3 regions of the Streptomyces sp. NPDC057743 genome follow, and region 3 is predicted to be linked to each of the others. Evidence: riboswitches for the same ligand, from Rfam matches in the RefSeq annotation. Region 3 holds a riboswitch; each other region holds the start of a gene.
The links. Region 3 has a riboswitch for cobalamin ahead of ACFVFQ_RS24245 (ribonucleoside-diphosphate reductase subunit alpha). Riboswitches for the same ligand answer to the same signal wherever they lie in the genome.
Positions count from the first base shown of each region.

Region 1: it holds a riboswitch for cobalamin, as region 3 does, so the genes downstream of both, ACFVFQ_RS02300 (cobalamin biosynthesis protein) here and ACFVFQ_RS24245 (ribonucleoside-diphosphate reductase subunit alpha) in region 3, are expected to answer to the same signal.
Region 2: it holds a riboswitch for cobalamin, as region 3 does, so the genes downstream of both, ACFVFQ_RS35120 (CbtB-domain containing protein) here and ACFVFQ_RS24245 (ribonucleoside-diphosphate reductase subunit alpha) in region 3, are expected to answer to the same signal.

Region 1 covers NZ_JBHVJX010000002.1:52,201-60,018, reverse strand. Annotated here, with positions in the region: gene ACFVFQ_RS02310 (putative cobaltochelatase) at 1-1,989, opposite strand, end outside; gene ACFVFQ_RS02305 (cobyric acid synthase) at 2,063-3,613, opposite strand; gene ACFVFQ_RS02300 (cobalamin biosynthesis protein) at 3,610-4,581, opposite strand; cobalamin riboswitch at 4,711-4,846, opposite strand; gene ACFVFQ_RS02295 (hypothetical protein) at 5,194-5,433, opposite strand; gene ACFVFQ_RS02290 (anion permease) at 5,483-6,745, opposite strand; gene ACFVFQ_RS02285 (GH25 family lysozyme) at 6,884-7,627, opposite strand.
Region 2 covers NZ_JBHVJX010000052.1:18,761-26,578, reverse strand. Annotated here, with positions in the region: gene ACFVFQ_RS35145 (heavy metal-binding domain-containing protein) at 1-539, shown strand, start outside; gene ACFVFQ_RS35140 (heavy metal-binding domain-containing protein) at 724-1,560, shown strand; gene ACFVFQ_RS35135 (hypothetical protein) at 1,642-2,076, shown strand; gene ACFVFQ_RS35130 (histidine phosphatase family protein) at 2,188-2,769, shown strand; gene ACFVFQ_RS35125 (CbtA family protein) at 2,854-3,606, opposite strand; gene ACFVFQ_RS35120 (CbtB-domain containing protein) at 3,628-3,849, opposite strand; cobalamin riboswitch at 3,886-4,034, opposite strand; gene alaS (alanine--tRNA ligase) at 4,136-6,781, opposite strand; gene tsaD (tRNA (adenosine(37)-N6)-threonylcarbamoyltransferase complex transferase subunit TsaD) at 6,800-7,818, opposite strand, start outside.
Region 3 covers NZ_JBHVJX010000021.1:127,734-135,551, forward strand. Annotated here, with positions in the region: gene ACFVFQ_RS24245 (ribonucleoside-diphosphate reductase subunit alpha) at 1-1,831, opposite strand, end outside; cobalamin riboswitch at 1,995-2,156, opposite strand; gene ACFVFQ_RS24250 (GNAT family N-acetyltransferase) at 2,249-2,758, opposite strand; gene ACFVFQ_RS24255 (Uma2 family endonuclease) at 2,921-3,571, shown strand; gene mctP (monocarboxylate uptake permease MctP) at 3,584-5,248, opposite strand; gene ACFVFQ_RS24265 (DUF3311 domain-containing protein) at 5,245-5,505, opposite strand; gene ACFVFQ_RS24270 (GntR family transcriptional regulator) at 5,642-6,403, opposite strand; gene ACFVFQ_RS24275 (extracellular solute-binding protein) at 6,647-7,818, shown strand, end outside.

The DNA of each region.
Region 1 (7,818 bases), on a different contig from region 3:
GGCCAACAGCCCGGCCGCCCGGTGGGCGCGCCCCAGAGGCCCGCCCGTCGCCCGACCACCACCCCCGGCCGAGGCGCTTCGCGCCGTCCCTCCGGATGCCCCGGTGGCCCGTCCATCGGTCACCACCACGACCAGCGGCCGGCGGGACGGATCCCGCATCCGCTCCACCCGCAGCACCTCATGGGCCCGCAACAGCCCCTCCGCCAGCGGCGTCCGGCCGCCCGTCGGCAGCCGCTCCAGCCGGGCCGCGCCCGCCTCCACCGACGACGTCGGCGGCAGCGCCAACTCGGCGCCGGAACCCCGGAAGGTGATCATCCCGATCTTGTCGCGCCGCTGGTACGCGTCGAGCAGCAGCGACAGCACCGCCCCCTTGACCGCGCCCATCCGCTTCCGCGCTGCCATCGACCCGGAGGCGTCCACCACGAACAGCACGAGATTGCCCTCGCGCCCCTCGCGCACCGCCTCCCGCAGATCGTCCCGGCGCACCACCAGGCCGGGCCCGCGCCGGCCGCGCGCCCACTGGTGCGGCGCCGCGGCCTGCACCGTCGCCGCCAAGTGCAGCTTGCCCAGGGCGCCTTGGGGGCGCCGGGCACCGGTCGTCCGGCCGTGCGCGGTCCGCGCCCGGGACCGCCGGCCGTCCGCGCCCTCGCCCAGCCCCGGCACGTCCAGCCGCCGGGTGCGGAACGGCTCGGCGGCGCCCACCGCGGCCTGCTCCCGGCCCGGCCCGGCCGCGGGCTCGCCCGCCGGCTCCCGCTCCGACTCCTCGGGCCGCGCCGGGTGCTCGGGCTCCTGCTGCCGCGGCACGTCGGGCCCCGGCGCGTCGCCCGGCCGCTCCCCGGACTCCTGCGGCGGCACCCCACCGGGGCCACCGTCGGGACCGCCCTCGGGCCCGCCGCCCGGGCCATCCGGGCCGTCGTCCGGACCCTCCGGCTCCGGCTCCGGCTCCGGATCGTCGTCCGTCCCGCCGGACTCCTCCAACACCTCGTCCAGCTTGTCCTCGTCGAGCCCGGGCGCGTCGAACGGGGCCCGCCGGCGCCGGTGCGGCAGCGCCAGCAGCGCCGCCTGACGGACGTCCTCCGGCAGCACCTCGGTCCGCCCCGCCCAGGCCGCCAGCGCGCTCGCGGTGCGGGCCATCACGATGTCCGCCCGCATCCCGTCCACCTCGAACGCCGCGCAGGCCGCCGCGATCTGCCGCAGCGCCTTGTCGCCGAGCGTCACCGACGGCAGCAACTCCCGCGCGTGTGCAATCCGTTCGCGCAAGCGCAGCTCCTCGGCCGCCCAGCGCGCAGCGAAGCCCGCCGGGTCGTCGTCGTACGCCAGCCGGCGGCGGACCACCTCGACCCGCTGCTCCGGGTCCCGGGACGCGGCGACCTCCACGGTCAGCCCGAACCGGTCCAGCAACTGCGGCCGCAGCTCGCCCTCTTCGGGGTTCATCGTCCCGACGAGCAGGAAGCGGGCGGCGTGCCGCACGGAGACGCCCTCGCGCTCCACGTAGGAGGCGCCCATGGCGGCGGCGTCCAACAAGAGGTCCACCAGGTGGTCATGGAGGAGGTTGACCTCGTCGACGTAGAGCACGCCGCGGTGGGCGTCCGCCAACAGGCCCGGCTCGAACGCCTTCACGCCCTCCGACAGCGCCCGCTCGATGTCCAGCGCGCCGACCAGGCGGTCCTCGGAGGCGCCGACCGGCAGCTCGACCATCCGCGTCGGCCGCTCGGCGGCGTCGGCCGCGCCGTGCGGCCCGTCGGGGCAGCCCGGGTCCGGTGCGGCCGGCGCACAGGAGAACCGGCAGCCGGCGACCACGTCCACCGCCGGCATCAGCTCCGCCAGCCCGCGCACCATCGTCGACTTCGCGGTGCCCTTCTCGCCCCGCACCAACACCCCGCCGATGGCCGGCGAGATGGCGTTCAGCAGGAGCCCCAGCCGCATGTCGTCCATGCCGACGACCGCGGTGAACGGGTACTGCCGGGTCGGGTTCTGCGTCGTTGTCATGCCTTAAGTCCTCCGCCTCGCCGGCTGCGCTCCTGAAGTGTTCCCCGCCGTTCCCGCCCCGTGTGCCCCCAGCTCATGGCGCCCCCGGAGGCACGAACGGCAGCCCCTCCGGCACCCCTTCCTCGATCAGCCGCAGCAGCGCCCCGGTGTCCGCGTGCTCCTCGATCAGGTCGCCCAGCCGGTCCAACTGCTCCTCGCGCAGCGCGCCGAAGCGGGTGTCCGGCGCCGGCACGAAGCGCCGACCGGCCGCCCGCGCCACCTCCCGCAGGAACGCCCGCCGGAAACCGTCGCTCTCCAGGGAGCCGTGCCAGTGCGTGCCCCACACGGCGCCCACCCGGCAGCCGTCCAGGTCCCTCCCCTGACCGTCGGACATGAACGCCGCGTCCCCGCCCAGGACTTGGGCCACCCCGTGGTGGATCTCGTAGCCCTCCACCGGCTCGCTGAGCGCCACGCCGGACGGCCGTGCGAGGGTCTTCTCCACCGCGAAACGGACCCGGACCGGCAGCAGCCCCAGCCCGTCGACCGCCCCGGCCCGCGACTCGACGTCGTCCTCGATGCGCTCGCCGAGCATCTGGTAGCCGCCGCAGATGCCCAGCACCGGACGGCCCTCGGCGGCCCGCCGGGCCACCGCGTCGGCCAGCCCGCGCTCGCGCAGCCACGCCAGCGCCCGGACCGTCCCGCGGGTTCCCGGCAGCACCACCAGGTCCGCGTCGACCAGTTCCTCGGGCCGGTCCACGAACCGCACCACCACGCCCGGTTCGGCGGCCAGCGCGTCCACGTCCGTGAAGTTGGACATCAGCGGCACCGCGGGGACCGCGACCCGCAGGACGTCCTCGCCCGCCGGCGGCGCCACCACCGACTCCCGCACGGCCCCGCGCAGCGAGACGCGCAGGCCGTCCTCCTCGTCGATGCCCAGCCCGTGCGCGAACGGCAGCACGCCGTAGGTCGCCCGCCCGGTCAGCCCGCGCAGCATCTCCAACCCCGGCTCCAGCAGCGTCACATCGCCCCGGAACTTGTTGACGAGATAGCCGGCGACCAGCGCCTGGTCCTCCTTGGACAGCAGCGCGATGGTCCCGAAGAACGACGCGAAGACCCCGCCGCGGTCGATGTCGCCGACCACCACGACCGGGATCCGCGCCGCCCGGGCCAGGCCCATGTTGACCAGGTCGGTGCGGCGCAGATTGATCTCGGCGGGGCTGCCCGCGCCCTCGCAGATCACCGCGTCATGGGTGCGCCGCAGCTCCGCCAGACAGTCGGTCACGGTGCCGAGCAACTGCTCCTGCCGGCCCGCGTGGTAGCCACGCGCGCTCAACTCGCCCACCGGCTTGCCCAACAGCACCACCTGGCTGCTGCGGTCGCTGCCCGGCTTGAGCAGCACCGGGTTCATCAGCGCGGTCGGCTCCACCCGGGCCGCGGCCGCCTGCATCGCCTGCGCCCGGCCGATCTCCGCGCCCTGTCGGGTCACGAACGAATTCAGCGACATGTTCTGCGCCTTGAACGGCGCCACCTTGACGCCCTGCCGCACCAACCAGCGGCAGATGCCGGCCGTCACCACGCTCTTGCCGGCGTCGGACGTCGTCCCGGCCACCAGCAGCCCACCGGCCGTCTTCCCGCGCCCGTTCACCGGGGCACCCTCCCGTTCACCCGGCGGCGCCGCACGGCATCCGCCGCCAGCCGTCCCGCCACCGTCACACCCAGCGCCAACGCGCTCACCCGCCGGGAGAGCCGCACCGCCCGCTCCACGTCGGAGACCTTCGGGGGCCGCGCCCCGCCGTTGAGCACCGGCCGGTGCTCCACCCGTCCGCCGTACGCCAGCGTGCCGCCCAGCCGGACGCCCAGCGCACCGGCGAACGAGGCTTCCACCGGGCCCGCGTTGGGGCTCGGATGGGCCCCGCCGTCCGCCCGCCAGGCCCGCAGCGCACCGCGCCGATCCGGTCCGGCGAGGACCGTCAGCGCCGCGGTCAGCCGGGAGCCGGGCCAGCCGGCGAGGTCGTCGAGCCGGGCCGCGGCCCAGCCGAACCGCCGGTAGCGCGGCGACTTGTGACCCACCATCGCGTCCAGGGTGTTCACCGCACGGAACGCCACCAGTCCGGGCACCCCGCCCAGCGCGCCCCACACCAGGGCGCCCACCACCGCGTCCGAGGTGTTCTCGGCGACCGACTCCACCACCGCACGGGCCATCTGCGGCCCGTCCAACGCCTGCGGGTCGCGCCCACACAGATGCGGCAACCGCTCCCGCGCCACGTCCAGATCACCGACGTCCAGCGCACCGCCCACGGCGCGCGCCTCCCGGCCCAACGAGGTGCCGCCCAGCACCGCCCACACCGCGGCCGCGGTCAACGCGGCCCGGGCGCCCGGACGGTGGCGCACGGCGCGCGCCAACAGCGCGGCGCCGGCGGCCGCGCCACCCGCGCACACCACCGCGTGCGCCGCCCCGTAACCACGGTGGTCGCGCCACAGTCGACGTTCGAGGGCGCCCGCGGCCCGGCCGAACGCGGCCACCGGATGGCCGCGCCGCGGATCCGCCGCGATCAGGTCACCGAGGAAGCCGAGGGCCGCGCCGCACGCGTATGTCGCGTGTTCGCCGCGCACCGGATCAGGCCGCCGTCAGACACCGAACGGGCCCTGCGGCAGCGGGCGATGAGGCTCTCGATGGGCAGCCAGGCATGGTGGTATGTCCTCACTCAGGGTCCTCGCCCTGGCTCGACGCGACGGCGACCAGAGTCTCCTGGCTCCCGGATCGGCGCGACCCCCGGCCTTCCCGCCCGTACGTGGCGTACGGGCCGTGGCCCTCGTCGGAGGAGCGCTCCCCGGTGACAGTGGCGGGACCGCGCCGGATTCGCACCGGACTTCCTCTGCTGTCGCCGATTGGCCCCGGCAGTCCACCACGCCCCGCGACGCCCGTCAACTCGCCCTTGACCTGCGACGCAGCCCCACCGGCTGTCCTGTGTCCAAGACCACAGGGCAGCCGCCGGCGCCCACCCGCCACCCCACCGCGCCCCTCCTGCAAACCCGCGCGCCGCCCGCCCCGAACGCCGCCCGGCGGAACGGGCCTTCGCGACGGCCGACGGCCCGGCAGCCCGCCGGCTTGGCCGGTCTACCGGTCTACCGCACCCCACGCCAACGGGGCGCCCGGCGGCCGCGGCTGGTGCCGCGCCCTCCGGACGCCCCGTCCACTGCTACCGGCCCGCGGCCGGCCAACTGTCAGGCGGCGACGATCAGATAGATCCCGTACGCCACCGCCACCGCGCAGAGTGCGAACGCCGCCAGCGCCCCGGCGCGTGCCCCCGCGCCCGGTGCCGTGGAGGCCGCCGCCGCGTCGCCGTCCGCGGCCGGCTTACGGGAGGTGCCCACGATGCCGACGGTGAACAGGCCCACGATTCCCACCGTCACCGCGAGCGTGACGCCGAAGACCTGGCCGAGAGCCGCCCAGTCGATGTGCATTGCGTAGTCCTTTGGTCCTTGGGTCAGTTCGGTTGCTGCGGCCGGGCGGTCAGGAGGAGGCCGTCGCGGGCTGGGCGGGGGCGGCGGCGTCCCGCTGCGAGGGCACGGCGAGCGCGTCCGCCTCGGAGGCCGCCGGGGCGAGGGTGCCCGCCGGGGGCGGCGAGACGGTCTGGAGCGCGGTGGTGACGACGCCCGCCGGCTCCACCGCCGGACCCTCGTTGACGTTGGTGTGGTCGATCGGCTTGCGCCGGGAGGCGGCCCAGATGCCGCCGCAGATCGCCAGCGCCAGGACGGTCACCGTCGTGATGCCCCAGGTGCCCTGGTCGGCGAGGAACGCGGCGCCGGCGGAGACCAGGCCGGCGGCCGGCAGGGTCAGCCCCCAGGCCACGACCATCCGGCCGGCCGTGGACCAGCGCACCACGCCGCCCTTGCGGCCGAGCCCGGAGCCCATCACGGAGCCGGAGCAGACCTGGGTGGTGGAGAGCGCGAAGCCGAGGTGGGAGGAGGCCAGGATGGTGGCCGCGGCGCCGGTCTGGGCGGCGAAGCCCTGCGGCGGCTGGATGTCGGTGATGCCCTTGCCCATGGTGCGGATGATCCGCCAGCCGCCCAGGTAGGTGCCGAGCGCGATGGCCATGCCGGCGGAGGCGATCACCCACATCGGCGGGTCGGAGTGCGGGGCGATGGCTCCGCCGGTGATCAGCGCGAGGGTGATCACGCCCATCGTCTTCTGCGCGTCGTTGGTGCCGTGGGCCAGCGAGACCAGCGCCGCCGAGGCGATCTGCCCGGCGCGGTAGCCCTTGGCGGTGTCGGCCTCGTCGCGGCCGCGGGCCAGCCGGTAGGTGAGCCGGGTCGCCGCCATCGAGGCGAGCCCCGCGACGAACGGCGCGGCCACCGCCGGGATCAGGACCTTCATCACGACGGCCTCGCCGTGCACCCCGCCGGTGCCGACGGACACCAGGGTCGCGCCGATCAGACCACCGAAGAGGGCGTGCGAGGAGCTGGAGGGGAGGCCGGCGAGCCAGGTGACGAGGTTCCAGATGATGGCGCCGACCAGGCCGGCGAAGATCACTTCCGGTCTGATGCCGGCGCTCTCGTCGATGATGCCGCCGGAGATGGTCTTGGCGACCTCAACCGACAGGAACGCGCCGCCGAGGTTGAGTACCGCTGACATCGCCACCGCGGTCTTGGGTCGCAGGGCCCCGGTGGAGATGGTGGTGGCCATTGCGTTGGCCGTGTCGTGGAAGCCGTTCGTAAAGTCGAACACCAAGGCCGTGACGATCACGATCCCGATGAGAAGCGTGATGTGTTCCATTCACCCAGGCAATCCGTTCGATGGTCAGTGTCTTCGAGAACGTACGGACGGTGAGTGAACGGAAAGTGAACTCGGCCGGGCGCCGCGGTGACACCCCCGCAGTGTTCACGCGGAGGCGCCCCTGCCGCCACTTCCGTCTCATCTGTTCGCAAACCTCTTGAGCTGGGCCACGGTCCCGTTCCAGCGGTCCTGATCGCCCGGCAGCCGCCCGTGCGAGGCGTACTGCACGATGCTCGAGAACGACCAGCCGGCGGGCGTCCGCGCCCCGCCCGAATAGTCCGCCAGCCACAGCGGATGGTCACCGCCGAAGGCCCGGCTGCCGCCCGTGCAGCGGTTCCACCAGCGGGCGGTGGTGTAGATCACCGGCCGTCGCCCGGCGTCGCGCCGCACCTCGTCGCTGAACGCCCGTATCCAGCGCACCAACGCCGCACTGCTCAGCCCGAAGCACGGCTGCTTGCCGTCGTAGGGGTTGTGCTCGATGTCGAGGGCCGGCGGCAGCGTCCAGCCGTCCCGTTTCCCGCGGCCGCCGTGGCGCAGGAAGGAGTGGGCCTGCCGGGTGCCCGACGAGGCGCTGGGCACCGCGAAGTGGTAGGCGCCGTGCAGGAGTCCGGCCGCCCGGGAGCCGTTGTACTGCGCCGCGAACCGGGGGTTGCGGTAGCCGTCCGACTCGGTGGCCTTGACGTAGACGAACCGCGCGCCCTTCGCGCGGACCGCCCGCCAGTCGATGTGCTTCTGGTACGAGGAGACGTCGTGCCCCAGCGGCCGGCCGTCCGCGGCGGCCCGCGCGGGGTGTGCGGCGAGTGCGGTGCCGGCCAGTGACGCCACCGCCACGGCTATCGCGGTTGCCACCGTGGTCCGAGAAGTGGAGCGGTCACACGTCATGTGTCCCCCCTGGGTGAGGACATGTGAGGGCTGCAGTTCGCTCGACGCTAGAGGATGATCACCGCAACATGGTCGATCCCCGGCCAATTCCCCTCAGGAGAGCGGGTATCCCCATATGGGGGATACCAGGTGCCTGGCGCGGTGGCCTACCGTGCCCCGTCCTGCTCGTACGGTGTGATGCACTGCCCCCG
Region 2 (7,818 bases), on a different contig from region 3:
CGTTCCCCTCCGCGCCCCACTGCTTCGAATTCCAGGTGATCGGCACCGCCGTCCGGGCACAAGGGGACGTGCGGCCGAAGCGCCCCTTCACCACGCACCTGGACGGCCAGGGCTTCGCCAAGCTGATCGACGCGGGGTGGGTGCCGGTAGACCTCCTGGTGGGGCTCGCCATCGGCTCGCGGCACGACGACTGGACCACCCGGCGGCAGAACTGGTTCGCGGCCGGCAACCAAGAGGTCATCGGCTGGAGCGAGTTGGTCGCGCTGACCCGTCATGACGCCCGCCAACGGATCGGTGAGCAGGCATGGCATGCGGGAGCGGACGGCGTGGTGCTGGGCGACAACCGCATGCGGGTCTGGCGCGAGGACTGCGTCCGGGCGCGCCGGCGCAACAACGACTCCGACCAGAAGGACCACGTCGCCGAGGTCACCCTCGTAGGCACCTCGATAGCCGCCTTCACCGTTCGCCGGGAGGTGCAGCCGCGCACCCTGACCGTGATGCCGCTGGACCCCAACCGGCGCCGTGCGCGCTCCACATGACGGCGACGCCACGCGACGATGTGCTCCTCAACGCGGACGACGTGCCCGCCAGCGCGGACGACGTGCCCGCCAACGCAACGGCCACGCCCGTCCGCCGCCCTCACCACGCACCCGTCACCGTGCGCTCGGCGCCAACCGCCCATCATCACCTCACCACCAGACACTTTCCCGAGGGGGACCGCTGATGACCGCCACCGACCCGACAGCCCAGGGCGTACCGGCCGATGCGATGCGGCGGCTGGCCGAACTCCAGCCCGGCCGGCCGGGGGGCTCGCTCTTCACCAGTGACCTGTCGGTCAACGAGTTCCTGCTCGTGCGCGAGGCGGGGTTCCGACCGCTCGGCCTGGTACTGGGCAGTTCGATCTACCACGTGGGCATCCAGCTCGGCCGCTGGGGAAAGAACCAGGAGCTCACGACGTTGAGCCAGGCCATGTACCACGCCCGGGAGTTGGCCATGACCCGGATGGAGGCCGAGGCGGCACAGCTCGGCGCCGATGGCATCGTGGGCGTGCGACTCTCCGTCGAGGCGCGGGAGTTCGGCAACGACATCGCCGAGTTCATCGCGATCGGCACCGCGGTCAAGGCGGACGCGCCCGCGCCCGGCGGCAACGGTAGCTGGCGCAACGCCAAGGGACAGCCGTTCACCTCGGACCTGAGCGGACAGGACTTCTGGACCCTGGTCCGCGCCGGGTACGCCCCGCTGGGCATGGTGATGGGCACCTGCGTGTACCACATCGCCCACCAGAAGCTCGGTTCGATGTTCTCCAACATCGGCAAGAACGTGGAGATCGAGCCGTTCACCCAGGCGCTCTACGACGCCCGGGAGTTGGCGATGGAGCGGATGCAGCGGGAGGCGGAGGAGCTGCATGCCGAGGGCATCGTCGGGGTGCAGCTCAACTCCCACAACCACCGCTGGGGCGGGCACACCACCGAGTTCTTCGCCATCGGCACGGCCGTGCGACCGCTGCGCGAAGACCACGTCATCGAACGTCCGACGATGGTGCTGAGCCTGGACGGGTAGGGCCCGTCCGATGGGCCGGGGTCGCAAGACCCGGGCGCACGCGATCCGTTGGACCCAGACCGAAACGAAAGGCCGCTGTCGATGTCCTCCCACCTCCCCGTGCCGCCCGAGCCCGGCGGCGATCCCGCCTCCGTCGAGCTGCTCGCCGCCGCACTGCGCCGGGACGCCGCCGATCTGGAGGTGTACGCCCAGGTGCTCACCGGGACGCTGGCGGACGCGCTGCCGCCGGGGTCGGTGGCGATCGAGCGCAAGCGCGGCATGGCCGATCGACTGGCCGGCCGGGAAGGCAAGGTGGTGTGCCTGGACGTCGCGCTGGGCGAGCAGCGCCTGGTGCTGAACCTCTCCGGCGGCCGCCCGAGCGGCGAGGTGTGCCGGGAGGTGCGGGGAGTGATCCTCTCCCGGCGCCCGGTGGCCCTGGACGAGTGGGTGCGGGAGCTGGCCGCGGCCCTCGCCAGCCGTGCCGAGTCCGACGCCCGGGCCCGGGCGGCGCTGGAGCGGCTGCTGTTGGGCGGGTGACCCCAGCGTGTCGGCGCGTGTCGACGGGTCTCCGCCGAGCGGCTTCGCGGCACCCGCGATCCCCGCACCGCACCCCGCACCGCACCCCGCACCCCACCAGGAGGCAGCCCCGTGACCCGTCGTGTCACCCTCGTCTCGCCCGCGATGAGCCGGTCACTGCGGCAGGCCCGTTTTGTTGCCGGTGACGAGGGTGACGCTCTCGACGACAGCGGGGCCGCCAGGGCCCGTTCAGCCGCCGGATCGCTGCCCCGGGCCGCCCGGGTGCTCACCTCCCCGAGCGCGCGCTGCCGTCAGACGGCCGCCGCGCTCGGCCTCGAAGGCGCGGACGCGGCCGAGTTGCACGGTCTCGACGTGGGTCGCTGGACGGGCCGAACCCTTGACGAGGTGGGGGCCGCCGAACCGGAGGCCGTGGGCCGTTGGCTCGCCGACCCGACCTGCGCGCCCCATGGCGGCGAGTCGGTACAGGACCTGTGCGGACGCGTGGCGCGCTGGCTGGACGCGCTGCCCGCGGACGGCCGCACGCTCGCCGTCGTCGAGCCCGAGGTGGTGCGGGCGGCGGTCGTACGCGTCCTCGGCCTGCCCGCGCCGGCCTTCTGGCGGCTGGACGTACCCCCGTTGACGGCCACCGAACTCAGCGGCCGGGCCGGCCGCTGGAACCTGCGGCTCGGCCAGTCGTTGCCCCTGCCCTCGTAACGCAGACGCGTGGAAGGGCCTCGGAGGTTCCGTGGGCCCTCCCACGCGTGTGCGTCACGGGCGGCAATTCTCCTGGCGCGGGCGTCAGTTCTCGACGGGGACCGCTCGGCCGGCGGTAGCGGCCTCGGCCCGCGGGCGCAGCAGCCGCTCCGCCAACCCCCCGAAGAGCAGGCCGAATCCACCCCACAACACGGTCTGGATGGCCAGGGCGGAGAGACGGAACCGCCACAGCAGGGTGGCCGGGAAGCCCGTCGGCACCTCGTTGACGGCCGGCAGGACGGCATAGGCCACACCGATCACGACGGCGAAGGCCACCACCGCGACGACGGTCGCGTTCCAGGCGCCCCACCTCGGTGCCAGGCGCTTGCCCAGGATGGTGGCCGCCAGCGCCAGCAACACGCTGAGCAGCATCATCAGGAAGTACAGGGCGGTGCGTTTGCCGATGGTGTCGGGTTCGCCGACGGACGGCGGATTGGCCGGGTACTTCAGGAACGGCACCACGTACACGGCGAGCAGCGCGCAGCCGGACAGCAGCAGCGCGGTCGCCCGGGGGCCGAAGCGGCCGACGCGGCCGAGCGCGAAGGAGAAGGCGAGGCTGGCGATGCCGCCGAAGGCGACCCCGTAGACCAGTACGCCCGTGGCGAGGCCGGCGGTGGATTGGAGGGAGCGGGAGATGACTTCCGGCTCGTGTTCGTGGGAGTGGGCGGCCTCGAACCGGATCGCGCTGTCGACGTTCGGCTCACCGAGGAGAGAGGCGACGACCAGCGCGAGCACGCCGGCTGCGAGGCCGGCGAGCATGCCACGGACGAGGAGGTTTCGGACCGTTGTGGAGTTCATGGGCGTGCGGCGTCCCTCGCGTCAGTGGCAGGGGAAGCCGAGCAGGTGGCGGCCGTCGTGCACCCACTCGTGGATGTCCGTGCCGTTGAAGACGGAGGTGGCGCCCTGCTCGGCGCCGACGAAGTAGAGCAGGACCAGCATCAGGATGCCGAAGAAGAGCGCCCAGGGGGCAATCGCCTTGAGCGGGAGTGTGGTGGGTACCGCGGGGGAGTCGACGGTCGGCTGGGCGACGGACTGCGCCATGGCGGGGCCTCCTTCTGGGAGTTCGCGTCCCATCTCGGTGGTGCACAGGGCGACGGCTGCGGGTCTGACTCACGGGACGCCCAACGCGCTGGACCGTCCCGCTCACAGTGGCGCGACCGTGCCGGATTCCCACCGGCTTCCGTCATGCCGTCGTCAATAATCGCGCCGACGATACCGCGTGGCAGGTGCATGGCCAAGATGCGGATCGCTGGGCGTGATCTTCCTCTCGCGCCGGGCGGTGGGCCGGCCGGCGACCCGAGTAACCGCCGGCCGGCCCCGCCGCCGCTCACCCCCGCCCGACGAGATGCGGCAGTTCTGCCAGGAGGTGGCGCAGTCGCTCGGCGGGCACCCCGCCGCCCTGCGCGACCTCCTTGGAGCCGCCGCCGCGGCCGTCCAACAACTGCTTGACCACGGCGGAGGCGTTCAACCCGGCGGCCGTGGCGGCACCGTTGAGGGCGAGTACGAGGGCGCCGTCGTCGCCGGCGACCGCCGCCAGGCCGGGGCGGTCCGCCGGGAGCCGGTCGCGGACGGCCAGGGCCAGGGCGCGCGCATCGGCGGCCGGGCCCTGCGCGCTGGCGGTGACGACCAGGGTGCCGCCCGCGTCCACGCCGGTGGCGGCCAGCTCCGCGGCCCGCGCCGCGGTGGCCTGGGCCTTCAGCCGGGCGTTCTCGCGGTCTGCGGCCTTCAACCGGTCCAGCAGGCCACCGATCTTCTCGGGCAACTCCGCGCGCGGCGCCCCCAGTTGCTCGGCGATCCGCGAGACCAGATCGCGTTCGCGGGCCAGATAGGCGAAGCCCTCGATGCCCACCGCCGCCTCCAGCCGTCGCATCCCGGCGCCGACCGAGGACTCGCCGGTCAGCGCGACCGTGCCGATCTGCGCGGCGTGCTCGACATGGGTGCCGCCGCACAGCTCGCGCGACCAGGCGCCGCCGATCTCGACCACCCGCACCTGCTCCCCGTACGTCTCGTCGAACAGGGCGAGCGCGCCGATCTCCTTGGCCTCGGGCAGCGTCATCCACCGCACGCCCACCGGCAGATCCCTGCGCAGCGCCCGGTTGGCGGCCTCCTCGATCTCGCTGCGGACGGTGGGGGAGAGGGCGCCGCGCCAGGGGAAGTCCAGGCGCAGATAGCCGGGCCGGTTGTAGGAGCCGGCCTGGAGGGCCGTCGGGCCGAGGATCTCGCGCAGCGCCGCGTGCAGGACATGGGTGCCGGAGTGGGCCTGCCGGGCGCCCAGCCGCCACTCGGGATCGACCGCGGCGACCACCTCGTCGCCGACGGACAACTCGCCCGTAGCGATCCGAATGTGATGCGCAATCAGCCCCGGCAGCGGCCGCTGCACGTCGAGGACCTCGGCCTCGGCGAAGGCGCCGGAGAGGCGGCCGGCGTCGCTGTCCTGGCCGCCGGACTCGGCGTAGAAGGGGGAGCGGTCCAGGACGACGGTGACGATCTCGCCCTCGCGGGCGACCGGGACCGGGCCGGCCGCACCGAGCACCCCCAGGACCCGGGCCTCGGCGGTCAGCGACTCCCACGCCTGCCAGTCGGTGGGACCGTGCGCGTCCAGCAACGAGCGAAGCGCCGAAGTGTCAGCCGTGCCACCGGACTTACGGGCCCGGGCATCGGCGCGGGCCCGCTCGCGCTGCTCGTTCATCAGGGCGGTGAAGCCCTCGCGGTCGACCTCGACGCCCTGCTCGGCCGCCATCTCCAGGGTGAGGTCGATGGGGAACCCGTAGGTGTCGTGCAGCAGGAACGCCTGCCCGCCCGGCAGCGTGCGTCCGCCCTCCTCCCGCACCCGGGCGACGGCGGTGTCCAGGACGGTGGTGCCCTGCCGCAGCGTGGCGCGGAAGGCGTCCTCCTCCCCGCACGCCTGGTCAAAGATCCGCGGATAGGCGTCCGCGACCTCCGGATAGCTGGCGGCCATGCAGTCCCGCGCCACCGCGAGCAGTTCGGGCAACGCGGGGTCCTGGTAGCCGAGTTGACGCATCGAGCGGACCGCGCGGCGGAGGATGCGGCGCAGGACGTAGCCGCGCCCCTCGTTGCCGGGCGCGGTGCCGTCGGCGAGCAGCATCAACGCGGTGCGGACGTGGTCGGCGACCACCCGCAGCCGGACGTCCGACGGGTGCTCCGCGCCGTAGCCGACCCCGGCGAGCTCCGCGGCGCGGTCGAGGACGGGCCGGGTCTCGTCGATCTCGTAGAGGTTGTCCTTGCCCTGGAGGAGGGTGGCCATCCGCTCCAGGCCCATGCCGGTGTCGATGTTGGGGCGGGGCAGCCGGCCGAGGATCGGGTAGCCGGACTTGCCGGCGCCCTCGCCGCGCTCGTCCTGCATGAAGACCAGGTTCCAGAACTCCATGTAGCGGTCCTCGTCGACCACCGGGCCGCCCGCGCGGCCGAGCGCCGGGCCCCGGTCGTAGTACAGCTCGGAGCACGGACCGCAGGGGCCGGGCACGCCCATCGACCAGAAGTTGTCCTCGTCACCACGGGCCACGATCCGCTCGTCGGGCAGCCCCGCGAGCGCCCGCCACAGGCTGCGCGCCTCGTCGTCGGAGTGGTGGACGGTCACCCAGATCCGCTCCGGGTCCAGGCCGTAACCCCCGTCCGCGACCGGGGAGGTGGACAGCTCCCAGGCGAAGGCGATGGCCTGCTCCTTGAAGTAGTCCCCGAAGGAGAAGTTCCCGTTCATCTGGAAGAACGAGCCGTGCCGGGTGGTCTTCCCCACCTCCTCGATGTCCAGCGTGCGCACGCACTTCTGCACGCTGGTCGCCCGCGGCCACGGCGCCTCCTGCTCGCCGGTCAGATAGGGCTTGAACGGGACCATGCCGGCGTTGACGAACAGCAGGGTGGGGTCCGGCGTCGGCAGCGGGGCACTGGGCACCACGGTGTGACCGCGGTCGGCGAAGAACGTGAGGAAGCGGGAACGGATCTCGGCGGTGCGCAAGGTGTGCTCCGAATCGACTCAGGCGGGAACGAGGGCGGGATGCAACGCGGCGTACTCCAACGGCGCGGACGGGTCGATGGACACGCTCAGTTGGGCCGGCGCGGCACCCGCGCGCACCAGCAGGTCGCCGACCGCGGCGATCATCGCGCCGTTGTCGGTGCACAACGTCAGTGGCGGCACCCGCAGTTCCACCCCGGCGGCGGCGCACCGCTCCTCCGCGAGCGCCCGGACGCGGGAGTTGGCGGCCACCCCGCCCACCACGACCAGCGTCCCCACCTCGTACTCCCGGCAGGCGGCCAGCGCCTTACGGGTCAGCACGTCCGCGACGGCCTCCTGGAGCGAGGCGGCGCCGTCGGCCAACGGGAGCTCCGCGCCCCGGAGGCGGTACGACTCGGCCCAGCGCGCCGCGGCCGTCTTCAGGCCGGAGAAGGAGAACGCGTACGGGTCGCCCTTCCCGCTCGTCAGCGGGCGGGGGAAGGCGACGGCGCACGGGTTCCCGCCCCGGGCCGCCCGGTCGATCGCCGGCCCACCGGGGTAGGGCAGGCCGAAGATCCGGGCCGCCTTGTCGAAGCACTCGCCGGCGGCGTCGTCGATGGTGTCGCCGAGGTGCAGGATCGGATCGCGGACCAGGTCCCGCACCAGCAGTAGCGAGGTGTGGCCACCGGAAACGATCAGCACCAGGCACGGATCGGGCAACGGGCCGTGCTCCAGGGTGTCGGCCGCGACATGGCCGGCCAGGTGATGGACCCCGTAGAGCGGCACCCCGGCCGCGTACGCCAGGCTCTTCGCTCCCGCGAGCCCTACCTGGAGGGCCCCTGACAGGCCGGGGCCGGTGGTGACGGCGACGGCGTCGAGGTCGCCGAGCCGCAGCCCCGCCTGATCGAGGGCCTCCTGTACCACCGGCGTGAAGGAGTGCAGATGGGCGCGGGCGGCGATCTCCGGCACCACCCCGCCGAACCGGGCGTGCTCGGACATGCTCGACGCCACCGCGTGCGCGAGCAGCCGCCCGTCCGACACGATCCCGGCCCCGGTCTCAT
Region 3 (7,818 bases):
TCCGCGCGATCCGGGCACGCAGCGCCGCCCAGCGGTCCGCCCAACGCACCTCGGCGTTGGGGTAGTGGTCCGGGTGCAGCACCCCGCGGGCGGTCCGGGTCGCGGCCCAGTTCGGGTGCGCGCCGTGCCGCTCGGCGAGGTCGGCGGACGCCTCGTAGGCGGCGAGCATGATCCGCTCGGAAATACGGGTCGACAGCTCCCGGGCCTCGGCCGAGTCGAACGGCAGCCGCAGCCGGAAGAAGACGTCCTGAAGGCCCATCAGGCCCAGACCGACCGGCCGCCAGCGGGAGTTGGAGGCGGCGGCCTGCTCGGTCGGGTAGAAGTTGATGTCCACGACCCGGTCGAGGAAGGTCACGGCGGTGCGGACGGTGGCGTCCAGCCGCTCCCAGTCCATCTGGCCGTCCTCGCCCAGGTGCGCGGCGAGGTTGACCGACCCCAGGTTGCAGACCGCGGTCTCGCCGTCGTCGGTCACCTCCAGGATCTCGGTGCACAGGTTGGAGGAGTGCACGACCCGGCCGGGCTCGGCGGTCTGGTTGGCGGTGCGGTTGGCGGCGTCCTTGAACGTCATCCAGCCGTTGCCGGTCTGCGCCAGGGTGCGCATCATCCGGGAGTACAGCACCCGGGCCGGCACCTGCTTGAGGGCCTTGCCCGCGGCCTCCGCGGCCCGGTAGGCGGCGTCGAACTCGTCGCCCCACAGGTCGACCAGCTCGGGCACGTCCGCGGGGGAGAACAGCGACCAGTTGGCGTCCGCCTCGACCCGGCGCATGAACTCGTCGGGGATCCAGTGCGCGATGTTGAGGTTGTGGGTCCGGCGGGCCTCCTCGCCGGTGTTGTCCCGCAGCTCCAGGAATTCCTCGATGTCGGCGTGCCAGGACTCCAGGTAGACGCAGGCCGCGCCCTTGCGACGACCGCCCTGGTTGACCGCCGCGACCGACGCGTCCAGGGTGCGCAGGAACGGCACGATGCCGTTGGAGTGCCCGTTGGTGCCGCGGATCAGCGAACCGCGGGCGCGGATGCGGGAGTACGACAGCCCGATGCCGCCGGCGTGCTTGGAGAGCCGGGCCACCTGGTGGTAGCGGTCGTAGATGGAGTCCAGCTCGTCCAGCGGGGAGTCCAGCAGGTAGCAGGAGGACATCTGCGGGTGCCGGGTACCGGAGTTGAACAGCGTGGGGGAGGACGGCAGGTAGGAGAGCGTGCTGGTCATCCGGTACAGCTCGGCGACATCCGCCAGCGCCCGCTCGGAGGTGTCCTCGGCCAGGCCGCAGGCCACCCGCAGCAGGAAGTGCTGGGGCGTCTCGACCACGTTGCGGGTGGTGGGGTGGCGCAGCAGGTAGCGCGACTGGAGGGTGCGCAGCCCGAAGTACCCGAAGCGGTCGTCAGCGCCGGCGGCCAACGCCCCGTCCACCAGGGCGTCCAGCCGCTCGGCGTGCGCGGCGACGAACTCCGCGGTGGCGTCCGCGATCAGCCCCTCCCGGTGGCCGACCGCGATCGAGGCGGAGAAGGACGTGGCGCCCTGGCCGGCAGCCTCCTCGGCGATGGCGAGGGTGAGCAGGCGCGCGGCCAGCTTGGAGTACTGCGGCTCGTCGCCGATCAGCCCGGCCGCGGCCTCGGTGGCCAGGGACCGCAACTCGGCCGCGTCGGAGCCGGGATGGCGGCCGCGGAGCGCGGCGGCGGCCACCTTGCCCGGGTCGGTGGCGGTCAGGTCCGCGGTCAGCTCGGTCAGCGTGCGCAGCAGGGCGACGCCCGGGCCGTCTTCGGCCACGGGAGGCGCGGCCACCGCGGGCTGCACGACCTCGGCGTCTGACGCGGGCTCCGTTGGCGCGATGGTCACCTGATGCTCTCCCTCACTCGGCGGGGGGCCGGAGGGCGCAGCAGGGGCGGTGCGCGGGCAGGCAAGAGGGCACCCCGCGGCGAACCGGGGGTGCGCGGGCCGGCCGCGCTCCGTCCACCAACCCATCCCTCGGGGCCCGGACGTCTCGACGCCGCACCAGTGGCGGTGCGGACGTACCATCGGCAGGTCTTCGGACTCGTGAGCGCGTAAGACCGCCAGAAACTGGCCGTGTCCTGCGCTCTCATACCGTTGCGGGACAGTTCCGGATTCGCACCGGATTCCCCTGCGACGACAGCGAGGACGAGCATACATCTTGTGTTGCTCCCCGCGCGCAGCCCCACATCTTGTGTCGCACCTCATGTGGTCCCTGCGCGGGTGCGAACGGCCGCACCGCCTTGCGGGGCCGGAAACAAGCCGTCAGGTCAGCTCCCGGGCAAACGCCCACAGGCGCAGGCCCGGCACCGGCTCCCAGTCCCGCCCGGCCGCCCGCGCGAACCCCAGCCGCCGGTAGAGCCGGTGCGCCGGCAGCAGGTGCCGCTGGCTCGACAGCACCATGGCGCGCAGCCCGAGCCCCCGGGCCCGCTCAAGGCAGGCCCGCACCAGCGCCTCGCCGACGCCGTGCCCGCGCCCCTCATCGCGGACCGCCAGCATCCGGAACTCGCCCTCGCCGGGCCCGGCCAACTCCGCGTACGGACTGCCGTACGCGGCGAATGTCACAGCACCCACAACCGCGCCGTCCGCCTCGTTCTTCCCGTCAACGGCCACCCATATCTCGGCGTGTTCGGCCCGGTGCGCCACCCGCCGCAGCACCGCCGCATACGGGTCGTCCGCCCCGCTGAGCAACCCGTCGGCCAGGTACACCTGGACCACCAACTCCCCGACCGTCTCGAACTCCGCCTGGCGTATGGGCCTGATCGTGATGTCCATGGGGTCAGTGTGGCGGGGGCAACCGGGTTGTGGGGAAGGGGTGTTGGCGCGCGGCGGTGACTGTCAGTGCCCGCCGCTATGGTCGAGAGCAGTAGTCGCACGGCTCCCGCCGTCCGGCTCCGATCGCCCCGTTCCGCCTGACCGTTGGAAGGAGGAGGTTCCATGACCCCGCCCGCCGATCGGCTGCCGCGCACGTCCCCCGAGCACTTCGAGGAGATCGCCCGGATACACGCCCGCGAAGAGGAGGGCGCGTGGCTTGAGTTGATCGGCGGGACGGTGCGGCCCAAGGCGAGAATGGACGGCGGCCGCGGCCTGGCCGTGGAGTGGCTGACCCGCGGTGCCCTCGCGCAGCGCCCCGAGCTCTGGTTCCACCCGGGGCAGGGCATAACGGGCGGGCGGTGCCGCGACGATCGGCTCCGGGTGGACGGTGTGCTCGCCCCCAGCGAAGCCTTCGTCGGTCAGGGCGAATGGGCCGATCCGGCGCCGGTGTTGATGGCCGTGGAGGTCACCTCGTACGAGCCGGAGACCGACCGATGCGCGCGAGCGGTGAAGCCGGCGGTGTACGCGGCCACAGGCATCCCGGTCTCGCTGCTGATCGACCGGGAGGCGGGCGAACTGGTCGTCCGCAGCCGGCCGCAGAGGGCGGGGTATGCCGAGCGGCGCACCGTGCCGTTCGGTGCGCGGCTGCGCCTCCCGCCGCCCGTGGGCCTGGAGCTCGACTCCCGACGACTGAGGGCGGCGGCGCCCTCGCCGCGGGAGTGCCCACCACGCCCGCGGGCCGCCGGGTATCCGGGGATATCCGACGGCCCGTAGGGGATTTCGGGGTCAGTGCCCGCCCGGCGCCCCCGCCGTGGCCGGCGGCAGGTCGGCCGTGACGCCCTCGTCGCCGACGTCGGCGGTGTAGTCGCCGGGGGCGGTCTCGTCGACGCCCTCGGGGGCCTTGAGGGCCTTCAGGACGAGGGTGAGCACGACCGTCACCAGCACGTTGAGCACGAAGGCGGTGAGGCCGATGTAGCCGATCTCGCCGATGCCGGGGATCTGCGCGCTGGAGCCGCCGAAGTGCTTCTGGGTCGGGCTGGCCACGCCGTACGCGGCCAGGGTGCCGTAGAGCATGCCGATCGCCCAACCGGCCAGCAGCGCCCAGCGGTGGAACCAGCGGGTGAACAGCCCGCCCACCAGCGCCGGCATGGTCTGGAGGATCCAGATGCCGCCCAGCAGTTGGAAGTTGATGGCGACGGTCTTGTCCATGGTCAGGACGAAGACCAGGGCGCCGACCTTGACCAGGAGGGAGACCAGCTTGGCCACCTTGTGTTCCTGCTCGGGCGTGGCGGTGGGCTTCAGGAAGTCCTTGTAGACGTTCCGGGTGAAGAGGTTGGCGGCGGCGATCGACATGATCGCGGCGGGCACCAGCGCGCCGATGCCGATCGCGGCGAACGCCACCCCGGCGAACCAACTCGGGAACATGTCCGCGAACAGCTGCGGGATCGCCAGCTGCGCATTGCCGTGGGTGTCCGTCCCGGCCTTGAGCGCCATGAAGCCGAGCAGCGCGAGGAAGCCCAGCATCAGCGAGTAGATCGGGAGGATGGTGGTGTTGCGACGGATCACGTTGCGGCTGCGCGAGGAGAGCGTCGCGGTGATCGAGTGCGGGTACATGAACAGCGCCAGCGCCGAGCCGAGCGCCAAAGTGGCGTACGCCCACTGGGCGTTGGGGCCGCTGGCCAGTTCGCCGCGCGGTTTGCCGGTGGGGCCGGGCTGGGCGAGCGCCTTGCCCGCCGCGTGGAAGATCTCGCCGAAGCCGCCCAGTTTGAGCGGGATGTAGATGATCGCCACCGCGATGACCAGGTAGATCAGCCCGTCCTTGACGAACGCGATCAGCGCCGGCGCGCGCAGGCCCGAGGAGTAGGTGTAGGCGGCCAGCACGGCGAACGCGATCAGCAGCGGCAGGTCCTTGACGAACCAGTTGGCGTGCTCCCCGCCACCGACCCCCATCACGTCCAGGACGGCCTGGATGCCGACGAGTTGGAGCGCGATATAGGGCATCGTGGCCAGCAGGCCGGTCAGCGCCACGGCCAGCGACAGCCCCTTGGAGCCGAACCGCCCGCGGACGAAGTCGGAGGTGGTGACGTAGCCGTGGCGGTGCGAGACCGACCACAGCCGGGGCAGGAAGGTGAAGATCAGCGGGTAGACCAGGATGGTGTACGGGACGGCGAAGAAGCCGGACGCGCCCGCCGAGTAGATCGCCGCCGGGACGGCCACGAAGGTGTACGCGGTGTAGAGGTCGCCGCCGAGCAGGAACCAGGTGATCCAGGTGCCGAAGCTGCGTCCGCCCAGGCCCCATTCGTCGAGGTTGGCGGACTGTTCGGCCCGGCGCCAGCGCGCGGCCAGGAAGCCCATGACCGTGACGGCGAGGAAGAAGAAGACGAAGACGGCGAGGGCCACGCCGTTGACGCCCTGGGAGCCGGCGGCGAGTGCGGTGGACGGGTGCGTCATCGGCCCGCACCGCCCTTGCGGGCGCGCTGCTCGCGCCGGACCAGCGTGTAGGCCACGGTCGTCAGCACCGTCGAGATCAGCACCCAGGCCATCTGGTACCAGTAGAAGAACGGGATCCCGATCAGCGTCGGCTCGACCCTCGCGTACGAACTCACCCACAGCATCGCGACGAACGGGGCGAGCAGGCACAATCCGGCCACCACCCGTGTGGGGGTGACGACCGGTCTGCGGTCCGGTGATGCGGCGTTCTCGGCCATGGCCGTTGGCTCCCGTCCCTGGTGAACTCCGGTGTAATCGGCTGGAAATCTATGCCAGGGGCGTGGTGCGCGTCACTAGCCGTCCGCATATCGGTACGCACCAGTGACCGTAGGGGAGTTGGGGGGGCGGGGGCCGTCAGTCCGTCGGGCGTCGCAGGCGGGCGACGAACTTGTAGCGGTCGCCGCGGTAGACCGAGCGCACCCACTCCACCGGCTGGCCCCGGGCGTCCAGCGAGTGCCGGGAGAGCATCAGCATCGGCAGGCCGACGTCGGTGCCCAGCAGCCCGGCCTCGCGCGGGGTGGCCAGCGAGGTCTCGATGGTCTCCTCGGCCTCCGCCAGTCGGACGTCGTAGACCTCCGCCAACGCGGTGTAGAGCGAGGTGTACTTGACCAGGTTGCGGCGGAGCGCCGGGAAGCGCTTGGCGGACAGGTGGGTGGTCTCGATCGCCATCGGCTCGCCGCTGGCCAGCCGCAGCCGCTCGATGCGCAGCACCCGGCCGCCGGGGGCGATGTCCAGCAGCCCGGCCAGCCGGTCGTCGGCGGTGACATAGCCGATGTCCAGCAGTTGGGAGGTCGGCTCCAGGCCCTGGGCCCGCATGTCCTCGGTGTAGGAGGTCAGTTGCAGCGCCTGGGAGACCTTGGGCTTGGCGACGAAGGTGCCCTTGCCCTGGATGCGCTCCAGGCGGCCCTCGACGACGAGTTCCTGGAGGGCCTGACGGACGGTGGTGCGGGAGGTGTCGAACTCGGCGGCGAGGGTGCGCTCGGGCGGCACCGGGGTGCCGGGCGGCAGGGTCTCGGTGATCTGAAGCAAGTGCCGCTTGAGGCGGTAGTACTTGGGCACCCGGGCGGACCGCACGCCCCCGCCACCGTGCTCGGCGCTGCCCGCGTCGGTCTCCATGACCCGCCTCTCCGATGCCTGTCGTGCTGCCGTCACCGGCTCCTCCGTACGTAGCGGCTCACATCGTGGCACGGGCGGGATGCCCATGCGTCCACACGGGTCGCGGCCCGCCCCAGATGTCGGTCCGGTAACGGACCTGACAGCGACTCTTATACACCCTTGACACCCCTAAAGGTCTAGGCCAAGCTGCGAGAACTGGTCTAAACCATTAAAGCCACACCCGTCCTTGAGGGGGAGAGCGCAATGAAGCGTGGGCTCATAGCGGCGACCGCGGCCGCGGGAATGCTGGTGAGCGTCGCTGCCTGTGGGTCGAGCGGCGGCAAGAATGCGGGCGCCGACGGCTTCAAGGGCCAGAAGTTGACGGTCTGGGTGATGTCCGGATCCAATCCGCAGCAGTGGACCAAGCAGGTGTCCGAGCAATTCAAAAAGAAGACCGGCGCCACCGTTGAATTCAAGGTCCAGCAGTGGAACGGAATTCAGCAGAAGTTGAGCACCGCGCTGTCCGAGGACACCCCGCCGGACGTGGTCGAGATCGGCAACACCCAGACCGCCGCCTACGCCAAGGCCGGCGCCCTGGTCGACCTCGGTGACCTGAAGAAGGAGATCGGCGCCGACTGGAGCGACGCCTTCAACAAGGCCGCCGTGGTGGACGGCAAGCAGTACGCGCTGCCGTGGTTCGCCGGCAACCGCGTGGCGATGTACAACAAGAAGATCTGGGCCGCGGCCGGGATCAAGAAGAACCCCACCACCCGCGCCGAACTCTTCCACGACTTCGACACCATCAAGAAGAAGACCGACGCCGAGCCGCTCTATCTGCCCGGCCAGAACTGGTACTTCCTCGACGGCCTGACCATCGGCACCGGCGCGCAACTGGTGAAGAAGGCCGGCGACAAGTGGGTTTCGAATATCGCCGACCCCAAGGTCGCCAAGGCCATGGACATTTACCAGCAGTACCAGGCGTTCGGCAACGCGCCCAAGAACAAGGACGAGGCCACCCCGCAGCAGGCCGAGATCTTCGCCAAGGGAAAGACCGGCGCCATCATCGCCATGGGTTATGAGGCGGCCACCGCCATCAAGGCAAACCCCAAGATCAAGGACGACATCGGCTTCTTCACCATTCCCGGTGAGACCGCCGACAAGCCCGAGGGCGTTTTCCTCGGCGGCTCCAACTTCGCGGTCGCCGGGCTGAGCAAGAACCAGGACCTCGCCAAGGAATTCCTCAAGGTCGCGCTCTCCAAGGAGAACGACGCCCAGATGGTGCGCGAGTCCGGCTGGACGCCCAAGTCCCCGGCCCTGGCGAGCGCGGCCAAGGGCAACCCGGCCGCCGCGGCCGCCGCCCCGGCCGCCGAGAAGGCCGGCGGCACCACCCCGTTGATCCCCCAGTGGGCCGCGGTCGAGAACGTGCCGAACCCGAT